Regions from separate parts of the Pantoea sp. PA1 genome, predicted to be linked through region 1. Evidence: predicted binding sites of a transcription regulator. Region 1 holds the regulator's gene; each other region holds the start of a gene.
What was found. Region 1 encodes PurR, which represses purine synthesis genes. Its sites were predicted from a motif close to CANGCAAACGTTTGCNTG; they were not measured.
Positions count from the first base shown of each region.

Region 2: the regulator PurR is predicted to act here: its motif matches at 1,218-1,235, upstream of rbsD (D-ribose pyranase).
Region 3: the regulator PurR is predicted to act here: its motif matches at 1,973-1,990, upstream of glyA (serine hydroxymethyltransferase).
Region 4: the regulator PurR is predicted to act here: its motif matches at 1,600-1,617, upstream of AC1V0D_RS07840 (NCS2 family permease).

Region 1 is NZ_JBXGEE010000001.1:975,782-979,221, forward strand. It holds gene punC (purine nucleoside transporter PunC) at 1-302, opposite strand, end outside; gene punR (DNA-binding transcriptional activator PunR) at 409-1,314, shown strand; gene purR (HTH-type transcriptional repressor PurR) at 1,311-2,336, opposite strand; gene cydH (cytochrome bd-I oxidase subunit CydH) at 2,618-2,707, shown strand; gene AC1V0D_RS04830 (C40 family peptidase) at 2,755-3,440, opposite strand, start outside.
Region 2 is NZ_JBXGEE010000006.1:5,380-8,819, reverse strand. It holds gene qseB (quorum sensing response regulator transcription factor QseB) at 1-384, opposite strand, end outside; gene AC1V0D_RS18725 (YgiW/YdeI family stress tolerance OB fold protein) at 547-954, shown strand; gene rbsD (D-ribose pyranase) at 1,248-1,667, shown strand; gene rbsA (ribose ABC transporter ATP-binding protein RbsA) at 1,675-3,183, shown strand; gene rbsC (ribose ABC transporter permease) at 3,180-3,440, shown strand, end outside.
Region 3 is NZ_JBXGEE010000001.1:2,165,863-2,169,302, forward strand. It holds gene AC1V0D_RS10370 (3-phenylpropionate MFS transporter) at 1-480, opposite strand, end outside; gene glyA (serine hydroxymethyltransferase) at 609-1,862, opposite strand; gene hmpA (NO-inducible flavohemoprotein) at 2,188-3,372, shown strand.
Region 4 is NZ_JBXGEE010000001.1:1,585,020-1,588,459, forward strand. It holds gene AC1V0D_RS07840 (NCS2 family permease) at 41-1,339, opposite strand; gene AC1V0D_RS07845 (response regulator) at 1,771-2,514, shown strand; gene AC1V0D_RS07850 (D-lyxose/D-mannose isomerase) at 2,693-3,376, opposite strand.

The DNA.
Region 1 (3,440 bases):
CGCAGCGCCAGCATCAGAAAGATATCATTCACCCACAGCATACCCGCACAGCCAGCGGCGAACAGTGCCAGCCCGGCCAGCAGCACGGGTTTACGGCCGATGCGATCGGAGAGCGGGCCCCAGAAGAGCTGACCACAGGCGAAGCCGGCCAGAAACAGACTCATGCTGGCGCTGATCAGGCCGGGCGAGGTGCGGAACGTCTCCTGCATCGCGCCAAAGGCGGGCAGGTACATATCGGTGGCTAAAAAGCCCAGCATGCTGAGCAGAGCGAGGTAGGGCATAAATCCTATATTCGACAACATCAGATTCTCATTTTGCAGGGTAAACGCGGCAGAGTGTAAAAGGTGCGTTTGCGGCTGTGAAACGGTAATATTTGCCGGTTGCTGTTAAAATTTTTGAAGGCAGATTATGTGGTCAGAGTATGCACTGGAAGTGGTTGACGCGGTTGCACGCGGGGGCAGTTTCAGCGCCGCCGCGCAGGAGTTACATCGGGTGCCGTCTGCCATCAGCTATACGGTTCGCCAGCTGGAAACCTGGCTGGCGGTGCCGCTGTTTGAGCGTCAGCACCGTGAAGTGGTACTGACCCCGGCGGGGGAGCATTTTGTCAGGGAAGGGCGCAGCGTCATCAAAAAAATGCTCGCAACCCGGCAGCAGTGTCAGCAGCTGGCTAACGGCTGGCGCGGACAGCTAAGCATTGCCGTTGATCGCATCGCCAAACCGCAGCGTACCCGGCAGCTGGTTAACGATTTTTATCGCCACTTTCCGGACATGGAGCTGCACATCAGTTATGAGGTCTTCAACGGGGTCTGGGATGCCCTGGCCGATGGCCGGGTCGATGTCGCGATTGGCGCGACCCAGGCGATACCGGTTGGCGGACGGTTTGCGTTCCGGGATATGGGGAAGCTCAACTGGCGCTGCGTGGTGGCACCCGACCATCCTCTGACGCAGGCGACCCGGATTGATGATGACACGCTGCGTCACTGGCCGTCGCTGGTGCTGGAGGATACGTCACGGGCGCTGCCGCGGCGCATGACGTGGACGCTGGACAATCAGCGCAGGCTGGTGGTGCCGGAATGGCAAACCGGGCTGGAGTGTGTGCAGGCGGGATTGTGCGTGGCGATGGTGCCGGGCCATCTGGCCCGGCCACTGCTCGACAGCGGCGCGCTGGTGGAACTGACGCTGCCGCAGGCGTTTCCGGACAGCCCCTGCTGTGTCAGCTGGGCAGAGGATCGCGCATCACCGGCAACAGGCTGGTTACTCAGCTATCTGGGTGATGCGCAAACGCTTAATCAGGAGTGGTTAAGCGAGGATTAACGGCGATAGTCGCGGAACGGACCATCCGCAACTGAACGGCGTTCAATCAGCGTGGGATGGACTTCAATCGTTTGTGACACTTCGCGCTTGCTGGTGATGCGATCAAGCAGCATATCCAGCGCCTTCTCACCCAGCTGAGCCTTGGGCTGATGGACGGTGGTCAGTGCAGGCGCAAAATAGCGCGCGTTGCGCACATTGTCATAACCGATCACCGAAATGTCCTGCGGAACGCGCAGACCCATCTCGTCAGCGGCGCAAATCGCCCCCATAGCCATGATGTCGCCACCGCAGAACACCGCCGTCGGGCGCTGCTTCTGCGACAGGATCTGCTGCATCGCCTGATAGCCCGACTCCGGCTCAAAGTCACCCTGCACAATCCACTCGGCGCGCGGCTGAATGCCCGCCTCTTCCAGCGCCTTAAGGAAACCGGCATGACGTCCGCCCCCGGTGTTGCGCTCCATCTGACCGGGGATGGCGCCGATGTCGCGGTGGCCGCGCTCAATCAGATAGCGTCCCGCCAGATAGCCACCCTGGAAGGCGTTATCCAGCACCGTATCGGTGAAGTCGGCACGCGACTCGCCCCAGTCCATCACCACCATCGGGATATTGCGGTTCTCTTCCAGCATCTGCAGCAGGTCGTCCGGGTATTCAGAGCACATGACCAGCAGGCCATCGACGCGCTTCTGCGCCATCATGCTGAGGTAGGCGCGCTGTTTTTGCAGATCGTTATGCGCATTCCCCAGAATCAGCGTATAGCCTTTGTCAAAACAGTGATTCTCGACCGCTTCGATAATCTCAGCGAAATAGGGCGCTTCGCTGGAGGTGGCCAGCAGCCCCAGCGTCCGGGTGTGATTCACCTTCAGGCTGCGCGCCACGGCGCTCGGCGAGTAGTGCAGTTCCTTGATCGCCTGCCAGACCGCATCGCGCGTCTCTTCAGCCACGAAGCGGGTTTTATTGATGACGTGCGAAACCGTGGTCGTGGAGACGCCAGCGCGTTTTGCCACATCTTTAATTGTTGCCATGAAAATCGGACTCCAGGACTTATCTAACTGTATGATAAGCGTAGTGTTAAACGTTTGCGTCTGCTCAGGGTATTTTCCGCAAAAATGCCGTGTTATGGCGCATTAAACCGGCGGCCGACGGAGAATAAATGCCTGAAAAAGTGCGCAAACGGAATCAGGGCTGCGCGCGTTGCGCAACAAGGGCGGGATTCTAACAAGGCTGAACGGATAAAACGAGATTTTTACCCACGGCTGTGGGAAAATAGAATAACCACAATGATTACGTGGTTAAAGAGCAACCCATGAGTACCGATCTTAAACTGGCGTTAATGACCACTGTCGGCTGCCTGCTGATGATTGTGGCCTTTAGTTTTACCGCTGTACTGCACTGATAAAAAAGCCGGGACTTCTCTCGGCTTTTTTCTGACACTGCATCAGCTCAGCGAATGGTTTTCGGCGTCATTACACGACGCGCACCTATGTAGTGACGCTGCCAGTAATCTTCCCCTAACGCACTGATCTGAATATCTTTGCCGGTACGCGGTGACTGAATAAACTTGCCGTCACCCAGGTAAACCCCGACGTGATCCGCGGTTCCGCGGCCATTAATGCGGAAGAAGACCAGATCGCCTTTTTCCAGTGACTCACGTTTGATAGGGGCAGCGTCACGCAGGTGATACATCTCGTTAGCGGTGCGCGGAATTTTAAACTTCACCAGATCTTTATAGGCGTACCAGACCAATCCGCTGCAGTCGAAGCCGGTGTGGGGGGAGGTGCCGCCCCACTGATAAGGTTTGCCCAGCTGGCCCATGAGCTTGGTCATCGCTGTTTCACGCGCTTTCTGGTAGCGCTGACGGTGAGATTTGCTCATTTTAATGGTGCCGGTCTCGCTGGCATCCGCGTTTTTCAGCAGGCGCTGGTGGCCGTAGCGTTTTTTCTCTTTGGTGCTGAGTCGGGCGGTCTTAAGCGAGGTTTTTTTGGCAGGTGTCTGTTTAGCGGTCAGTTCAACTTTTTTCTGTTTTTTCGTTTTGAGCTTCTGAACCGGGCTGAGACGGGTTTTTTTTGTCGTGGTTTTCACCACGCGACGTTTGCGGCGCTCATCCTCGCGCGCACTCTTTTTCTCTG
Region 2 (3,440 bases), on a different contig from region 1:
ACGAAGTTCAGGCTGAAGCTGGCCGTGCCGGCGGCGAATCAACGCCTGCAGGCGCGCGGCCACCTCGGTCAGGGCAAAAGGTTTACACAGATAGTCATCGGCGCCCTGCTGCAGCCCTTCGACCCGCTGGTCGAGTGCATCGCGCGCGGTCAGGATTAACACCGGAACATCTTTGCCCTGCTGCCGCCACTGTCGCAGAATATCGAGCCCGTCGCGTTCGGGCAGAGAGAGATCCAGAATCACCGCATCCCAGGGGGCCGCGTCCAGCGCGTTAAAGCCCGCCTCACCGGAGGTAAACCAGTCAACGCTGAAGCCCAGCCTGCTCAGCCCTGCCTTAATACCGTCACCAATTAAGCGATCGTCTTCAATCAGTAAAATACGCATGATGTCTCCCTGTTCCGATAGCGTTTTATACGAAGCCCCCTTCTGCTTGTACAGCTGATTCCGGCAAATATCGTCTATTTTTAATGCTTAAGAAGCTGTTAAGAACTCTGTGGTCAACTGAGCCTGTTCCACCCGGACCGACCACTAAAAAAGGGGTACACCATGAAAAAGCACGCTGCTATTCTGACCGTCGTTATGCTGGCTTCCGCGCCGGTTTTTGCTGCACAGCAGGGCGGATTTGTTGATCCCAGTGCGCCCGCCGCACAGACGAAGGCTGCCGCTGGCCAGGGCGGTTTTCGTGCCGACCAGACCAGTGTGGTGACGGTGAAGCAGGCGGAAGAGATGAAAGATGACAGCTGGATCACCGTGCGCGGCAAGCTGGAGAAACAGATCGGCGATGAAGATTATCTGTTCCGCGACCAGACCGGCACGATGAAAGTTGAAATCGACCACAAGCACTGGAACGGCCAGACCATCTCACCGAAAGACAATGTTGAGCTGACGGGTGAGCTGGATAAAGATTTCAACAGCATTGAGATGGACGTCAAACAGGTTAAGAAACTGCCTTAATCTTTTTTTCAGGCCCGCGCCTCTCCCGGCGCGGGACGCTTTCCTCCTCTGTCCATCTCCTCTCTGTTTTGTGCTGAACCCTTGCTGCCCGTTTTTTCCGGCGTTAAGTTTGCCAGCCGCCTGAGACTGCCTTCACGATCCTTTTTTCAGCCCCTCTCCTGCCCTAATTCAAATTCTCGCCCGCGTAAGCGAAACGTTTCGATAGCGATCACAGATTTCTTCTTTGCTGGTTGAGTTGATGGCGGCATTTCATACACTCCTGTCAGCGAAACGTTTCGCTGTGGAGTGAAAAGATGAAAAAAGGTCGCCTGTTAAACGCTGAACTCTCTCATGTGATTGCCCGCCTGGGACACACGGATACGCTGACGATTGCGGATGCTGGCCTGCCGATTCCGGCCGGTCCGCAGCGTATTGATCTGGCGCTCACGCCGGGTACGCCCGATTTTATGCAGGTGGTGAATGCGGTTGTCCTGGAGATGCAGGTAGAAAGCGCCCTGATGGCGGAGGAGATTCAGCAGCACAATCCCCCTCTTCACCGTGCGCTGATTGCCGCACTCGAAGCCCTGCAGCAGCAGCAGGGGAACGTCATCACCATCCGCTACCTCTCGCATGAACAGTTCAAACAACACACGCAGCGTAGCCAGGCGGTCATTCGCAGCGGGGAGTGCTCTCCGTTTGCCAATGTCATCCTCAGCGCCGGTGTGACCTTCTGAGGCCGCTATGCAACCTTTACTGCAACTCGACGGCATTGAAAAATCCTTTCCGGGGGTGAAAGCCCTTAAGGGTGCCTCGCTGAATGTCCGCGCAGGTCGCGTGATGGCGCTGGTCGGAGAGAACGGCGCAGGCAAGTCCACCATGATGAAAGTCCTGACCGGGATCTACCAGTATGATGCCGGTACGCTGCGCTGGCTCGGCAAAGAGACCCGCTTCAGTGGGCCGAAAGCGTCGCAGGAAGCGGGCATTGGCATCATCCATCAGGAACTGAACCTGATCCCGCAGTTAACCGTGGCGGAAAACATTTTTCTTGGTCGCGAATATGTCAGCCGGTTTGGCCGTATTCAGTGGCAACGCATGTATGCCGAAGCCGACGCGCTGCTCAAACGCCTCAATCTGCGCTTCAGCAGCCACAAGCTGGTGGGCGAGCTGTCGATTGGCGATCAGCAAATGGTCGAAATCGCCAAAGTGCTGAGCTTTGAATCGCAGGTGATCATCATGGATGAGCCGACCGACGCGCTGACCGATACCGAAACGCTGTCGCTGTTCCGGGTGATCAATGAGCTGAAAGCGCAGGGCTGCGGCATCGTCTACATCTCGCATCGCATGAAAGAGATCTTTGAGATCTGCGATGACGTCACGGTGTTCCGCGACGGGCAGTTTATTGCGGAGCGTCCGGTCAGCGCGCTGACCGAAGAGAGCCTGATCGAGATGATGGTCGGGCGCAAACTGGAAGATCAATATCCCCGTCTGGATCAGGCGCCCGGCGACGTGCGGCTGAAAGTGGAAAACGTCAGCGGACCGGGCGTGGATAAGGTCAGCTTCAGCCTGCGCAAAGGCGAAATTCTGGGTATCTCCGGCCTGATGGGCGCGGGCCGTACCGAACTGATGAAGGTGCTTTATGGCGCGCTGCCGCGCCACGAAGGCAAACTGTGGCTCAGCGGCCGCGAAGTGGTAACGCGTTCGCCACAGGATGGGCTGGCTAACGGCATCGTCTATATCTCCGAGGATCGTAAGCGCGACGGCCTAGTGCTGGGCATGTCGGTAAAAGAGAACATGTCGCTGACGGCGTTACGTTATTTCAGTCGCGGCAGCGGGTCACTGAAGCACGCGGCAGAGCAGCTGGCGGTCGGCGATTTTATCCGGCTGTTCAATGTGAAAACGCCCTCAATGGAGCAGCCGATTGGCCTGCTTTCCGGGGGTAACCAGCAGAAAGTGGCGATTGCCCGCGGACTGATGACCCGGCCCAACGTACTGATTCTGGACGAACCGACCCGCGGTGTGGATGTCGGCGCGAAGAAAGAGATCTATCAACTGATTAACCAGTTCAAGGCCGAAGGGCTGAGCATCATCCTCGTTTCCTCGGAAATGCCGGAAGTGCTGGGCATGAGCGACCGGATTCTGGTGATGCATGAAGGCCGTATCAGCGGCGAATTTACCCGGGAAGACGCCACTCAGGAACGTCTGATGGCCGCCGCCGTAGGCAAGCAACACAGCGAGGATTTAGTGGTATGACAACCCAAACGTTACCTGCCAGCCGCCGCTGGTTTAGCAAAAGCTGGTTACTGGAGCAGAAGTCGCTGATTGCGCTGATGGTGCTGATCGCCGTGGTCGCCAGTCAGAGTCCGAACTTCTTTACCGTCGCGAACCTGTTCAACATCCTGCAGCAGACCTCGGTGAATGCCATTATGGCGGTCGGGATGACGCTGGTGATCCTGACTTCCGGTATCGACCTCTCTGTGGGATCGCTGCTGGCACTGACCGGTGCGGTA
Region 3 (3,440 bases), 1.2 Mb from region 1:
CAGAATCGCCTGGGAGGTCCAGGCGCTGACCAGCACACCGGTTAACGCTGAGCTGAGCACAAAGGCCAGCGATCCCCACAGTCGCACCGGTCCATAAGCCAGACCAATCTGCCGTGTCCAGGTGGCGGCCAGCGCATCGCTGAGCGGCACCAGCGGGGAGAAAAAGAGGTTGAAGCCAATCATCACCGCCATCAGCCACATCCACTGCTCACCCACCCAGAATCCGATGATGAACAGGCAGGTCATCAGGGCCAGCAGCCGCAGCGCCGTAATCAGCCGGGCAGGATTTCTGACCTGAGACGCGATAAGCAGGCTGCCGACAAAGCGCGCCACCATGCCACAGCCCAGCAGCAGGCCGATTTTTTCTGCATCCAGACCGGTGCCTTTCAGCCACACGCCCCAGAATGGCAGGTAGATGCCGTAACAGAAGAAGTAAGTGAAGTAGCCCAGTCCGAGCCATCTGGCGGAGCCGATTGCCATATTCCCTCCAGCAGGTTTGCTGCCTTGCAGCACAGGTGGGCGCTACTCTGGCAGAGCGCCACCGAACAGGCAATAAAAAAGGATGGCAGATGCCATCCTTTTTGTGGTGTCTTACAACAGGTTAGCGATTAAGCGTAGACCGGCAGACGACCGCAGATTTCCAGTACTTTCTGCTTCGTGCGCTCAATAGTCGCTTCGTCGTTGACGTTGTCCAGCACGTCCGCGATCCAGCCAGCCAGTTCACGCACGTCTGCTTCTTTAAAGCCACGACGCGTGACGGCCGGGGTACCGATACGGATACCCGAGGTGACAAACGGGCTCTTCGGATCGTTTGGCACGCTGTTTTTGTTGACGGTGATGTTGGCACGGCCCAGTGCGGCATCCGCTTCTTTACCGGTCATGTTTTTGCTCACCAGATCGATCAGGAACAGATGGTTATGGGTTCCGCCAGAGACGATGTCGTAACCGCGCTCAATCAGCACCTCTACCATCGCTTTGGCGTTTTTTGCCACCTGCTGCTGGTAGGTTTTGAACTCCGGCTCCATCGCCTCTTTGAAGGCTACCGCTTTACCGGCGATAACGTGCATCAGAGGACCACCCTGACCGCCCGGGAAGACCGCAGAGTTGAGCTTTTTGTAGAAATCTTCGTCGCCGTTCTTTGCCAGAATGATGCCGCCACGCGGACCCGCCAGGGTTTTGTGGGTGGTGGAGGTGACGATGTGCGCATGCGGAACCGGGCTCGGATAGACCTCAGCCGCGACCAGACCGGCAACGTGCGCCATGTCGACGAACAGCCAGGCACCGACGCTGTCGGCGATTTCACGCATTTTTGCCCAGTCGCAGACGCCGGAGTAGGCAGAGAAGCCGCCCACGATCATTTTTGGCTTGTGGGTCTGCGCCAGTTCAGCCAGCTCGTCATAGTCGATTTTACCGGTTTCATCGATGCCGTAAGCAACCACGTTATAGAGTTTGCCGGAGAGGTTAACCGGTGAGCCGTGAGTCAGGTGTCCACCGTGCGCCAGGTTCATCCCAAGGATGGTGTCGCCCGGCTGCAGCAGCGCGGTGTAGACGGCGAAGTTTGCCTGTGAACCGGAGTGAGGCTGCACGTTAGCGTAGTCGGCACCAAACAGCGCTTTTGCGCGATCGATCGCCAGCTGCTCAACGATATCAACGTATTCACAACCGCCGTAGTAGCGTTTACCCGGATAGCCTTCAGCGTATTTGTTGGTGAGCTGAGAACCCTGCGCCTGCATAACACGCGGGCTGGTGTAGTTTTCAGAAGCAATCAGTTCAATGTGCTCTTCCTGACGCACTTTCTCCTGCTCCATCGCCTGCCACAACTCGGCATCATAATCGGCAATGTTCATATCACGCTTTAACATCCGGATCTCCTGACTCAGCTAACTTTCTGACGGTATTTGCTCCCTCTGGGAGCGAAGGCCAACAGTGTAAACCGTTTTAACAGGTGAAGGTAGGGTGAACCGCCTCTTTTTACGCAAACGATTGGCTGACGGGTGGCACTGCTTTTTTACACCTTTTCTCCCCTCTCCGGCCCGCCGATTCCGCGTCTGATAACAGGCGCTTTTTTCCGGATGCACGGAAAAGTTGCCACCGGCAGCCGGTGAAAACTGACCGGCGGGTTTACAGCAGAAGCGAGACGGTATTAAGATGCATTTAAAATGCAACTTTAAAGATGAGGTCACTGATATGCTTGATGCACAGACAATCGCCGCTGTTAAATCGACCCTCCCTGCCGTCGCCGCCTGCGGTCCGAAGCTGACCGCGCACTTTTACGAACGCATGCTGACCCGCCACCCTGAGCTGAAAAACGTTTTCAACATGAACAATCAGCGCAACGGTGCTCAGCGCGAAGCCCTGTTTAACGCTATCTGCGCCTATGGCGCGAATCTGGAGAATCTGGCCGTGCTGCTGCCCGCCGTAGAGAAGATTGCGCAGAAGCACACCAGCCTGAATATTCAGCCTGCGCAGTACGCTATCGTCGGGGAGAATCTGCTGGCAACGCTGCGCGAGCTGCTGAATCCGGGTGAAGAGGCGCTGGCCGCGTGGGGACGGGCCTATGGCGTGCTGGCAGATCTGTTCATCCAGCGTGAGGAGGAGATTTATCAGGCGACAGAGAACCAGCGCGGTGGCTGGCGCGGCACCCGTGCGTTTCGCATCAGCGTGATTGAACAGCAGAGTGAGGTGATCAAAAGCTTTACCCTGACGCCGGTTGGCGGGGGGCCGGTAGCGGCCTTTAAACCGGGTCAGTATCTGACCGTTCATCTGCAGCCCGCCTCTTTCGACCATCGTCAGATCCGTCAGTATTCGCTTACTCACCTCAGCAACGGCAGAGATTACCGTATCGCGGTGAAACGTGAAGCCGCGGGCAGCGTCTCCGGCTGGCTGCATCACCATGCCTGCGAAGGTGATGTGCTGCAGCTGACTGCGCCGCACGGGGATTTCTTCCTTGAAGTCACCCCTGCTACGCCGGTGGCGCTGATCTCCGCGGGCGTGGGTCAGACGCCGATGCTGGCGATGCTGCATGCGCTGGCCGCCGGTCATCATCGCGCGCCGGTCAGCTGGCTGCACGCGGCAGAGAACGGCAGACAGCATGCGTTCCGCAATGAAGTGGCCGCGACAGGCGCACAGCTGGCCGATTTCACCCACCGGGTCTGGTATCGTGAGCCCGCAGCTGAGGATGCCAGGCACTATGATGCTCAGGGCGTGATGGATCTCAACGCCCTCTCTGCACGGCTGGCCTCACCCGCTACCCACTTCTATCTCTGCGGTCCGCTGGCTTTTATGGAGCACGTGGTGGCGCAGCTGCGGGATGCCGGCGTGGCAGACACACGCATTCATTACGAAATGTTTGGCCCGCATAAAGGCATGTAATGAGCGTGAAAAAGCCCGCAGCGCGGGCTTAATCTGTTGAACGATGCAGGGTAATGCTGGCAGCAGCG
Region 4 (3,440 bases), 610 kb from region 1:
GGCGAAACCCTCTCAGAGCCACCCCGCCGCCAGGCCACCATCAGGCGCTCAGCCAGCCCAGCTTAATTACAAACAGAATCGACAGGATAATCAGCGCGGCATTGACCTCTCTGGCGCGACCGCTCAGCAGTTTCACCAGCGTCCAGGTAATAAATCCAAAAGCGATACCGTTGGCGATGGAATAGGTCAGTGGCATGGTCAGCGCGGTAACCGTCACCGGGGCAGCAGTCGTGATATCTTTCCAGTCAATATCCGCCAGACTGGATGTCATCAGCACGGCCACAAACAGCAGCGCGGGCGCGGTGGCATAGACCGGCACGCTGGAGGCCAGCGGTGAGAAGAAGAGCGCCAGCAGGAACAGCACGGCGACCACGATCGCCGTCAGGCCGGTGCGGCCACCCGCACTCACGCCCGCCGCCGACTCCACATAGCTGGTGGTGGTTGATGTGCCCAGCAGCGAACCAAACAGCGCAGCCGCACTGTCAGCAATCAGCGCACGGCCCATCTTCGGCACGTTACCCTGCTCATCCGCCAGACCGGCGCGCTTGGTGACGCCCAGCAGGGTGCCGGTGTTATCAAACACATCCACAAACAGGAAGGCAAAAATCACGCTGACCAGGCCGACGTTAAACGCGCCAGCGATATCAAGCTGCATAAAGGTCGGTGCGATCGACGGTGGTGCAGAGAAGACCCCGGCAAACGGCGACAGGCCAATGCCCATAGAGATAAAGGTTACCAGCAGAATACCGATCAGCACGGCACCGGTTACGCGACGCGCTTCCAGCACCACAATCACCACAAAGCCAAGCATCGCCAGCAGCGGACCCGGTTTTGTCAGATCGCCAATGCCCACCAGCGTCGCCGGGTTATCGACCACAATGCCTGCGCCTTCCAGCGCAATGATCGCCAGAAACAGGCCAATACCGGCACCAATCCCCGCGCGCAGCGGCAGCGGAATACTGGCAATAATCCACTCACGGATTTTAAACAGCGACATCGCAAAGAAAATCACTGCCGAGAGAAACACCGCACCCAGCGCAATCTGCCAGGTGTAGCCCATGTGCAGTACGACGGTATAGGTGAAGAAGGCGTTCAGCCCCATGCCCGGTGCCAGTGCAATCGGGTAGTTAGCGATCAGCCCCATCAGCGCACAGCCAATCGCCGCTGCCAGACAGGTCGCGACAAATACGGCGCCCTTATCCATGCCGGTCGCGCCCAGAATGCTCGGGTTAACAAACAGAATATAGGCCATCGCCAGGAAGGTGGTGATCCCGGCGATAATCTCGGTACGAACCGTCGTGTTATGCGCTTTGAGTTTGAATAGTTTTTCTAACATCATCATCTCTCGATACAGGAGACCGCACCGGTGTGGGTCTCGCTTGCCAAAGGGGGTTGCATGCTGATTATTCTGTTTTCGGGATGCGGATACCGGCCGCTGCATACTGACCTGCCGGAATCGTCTGAAATCCCTGACTGACCCACTGCCCAAAGCAATTGCCATGCCACTTACCGACGCAATCGATTACCTGGCAGAGCCGGATGCGCCTCAGAGAATTCCGAACCAAAACGAGGCGCGATTATGGTGCAATGCACCGATGATGCGCAATCGTTTTCCTGCCTCCCTTTGCCACCCCCGCAAAACTCTGCGCCAGCGCACGCTTCCGCACAGTCACGGGCGAGGCGTGTCACGTTTCAGCACGCTGCCTCAGCGCACTTTTCTGGCCTGTGTAGACTCCTGAATTAACTCTTTCGTAACATTGAGGCCGCGCCATGAAGCCAGCGATTTTGGTGGTGGATGATGATCCTGCTGTCTGCGACGTCCTGCAGGATGCGTTAGGTGAACATCAGTTAAAGGTCTACTGCTGTCATCAGGGAAAAGAGGCGCTGTTGATGCTCAGCACGCACCCGGAGATCACGCTGGTGATGCTGGATATGATGCTGCCCGACACCAACGGACTGCTGGTGCTGCAGCAGTTGCAGCGTCAGCGCCCCGAGGTGCTGGTGATCATGCTGACCGGTATGGGTTCCGAAGCGGAGATGGTGGTCGGCCTGGAGATGGGTGCCGATGATTATATCGCCAAACCCTTTAATCCGCGCGTGGTGGTGGCGCGCACCCGGGCGGCCCTGCGGCGCGGCGCACGTCCTGTCCAGAGCGAAGCGGAACCGGCGGGCTGGCGATTCGGCGGCTGGCAGCTGGACGACAGTCGCTGCCAGCTGTTCAATCCGCAGCGCGAGCTGGTGCCGCTGACCCAGGGCGAGTTCAGCCTGCTGCGGGCGCTGGTGCGTCACGCCCGCAAGGTGCTGACCCGCGATCAGCTGCTGGAGCTGACCCACAGCGAAAGTCTGGATGTGTTTGACCGCACCATCGACGTGCTGATCATGCGCCTGCGCCGCAAAATCGAAATCAACCCGCATCAGCCCGATCTGATCCGCACCATTCGCGGGCTGGGCTATGTCTTTTCGGCTGACGTAATGAAACCTGAAACCGCCCCGCGCACCAGCCAGATCGCCTGAGTCGCGCTGCGTCCTGGCAATGTCGCCGCCGTGGCGGCGGATGTGGGCGATGAAAGTCTGACGCAGTTTACGCGCGAGTACGCACGGCTGTCTGGTGAACCGCCTGCCCGCAGTATAAGAAAGATGAGGCAGTCCGATCCCGGAGACCATGCGAAGGGATGATCAGCGTCCGGGAGGGTCAGGTAAAGCCGCGGGCGTAGTCATTACAGAGCAGCCAGCGCGGCGCTTCATCCTCTTCAAGCGGATTGAAGCGGGCCAGTGGCGTCAGGAACACGTTGTCGTTTTCGTCATCATTGGGCATCGACACCTCGCCCACCAGCACGTCGCCAAAACCCGGTTCGCCCCAGAAGCTGTGCCAGAGGCCCGCCTCAAGGGTCACGCTTTCACCCGGTGAGAGCCGCAGCTGCGAACCCGCAGCGTGGGTCTGGCGCAGACCATCCAGCGACACCGTGACCGGCGAGTCAGCCAGTGCCGCGCCGTCGCGGTTATGCAGTTCGACAATCAGATTCCCGCCGCCGCGATTGATGATGTCTTCCATCTTGCGCGGATGATAGTGCATCGGCGTCAGCTGCCCGTCGCGCACGTGCAGAATCTTCTCCGCATAGGGTTTGTGCCACGGCTGTCCGCCGGGCGAACCGTTGCGCAGCGTAAACAGCGTCAGCCCGGTCTGCAGAAAGTCGTCCGCGCCAAAACTGGTGAGATCCCAGCCCAGCCGCAGTGCCAGAATCTCCGCCATCGCGTCAGGTGACTGCGCCCGCCACTGACCTGACCCGAAATCGGCCCACGGCGGCAGATGCACATCCTGCTGGCGGAAAAATTCGCGTGTCTGCTGCAGGTAGTGATTGACCTCTGAACGTTGCATGGTGGCCTCCTGAGGGTGCTGACAAAGTCTGCCCCGGTTAGCTGCAGGACAGAGCCTGCGCAGG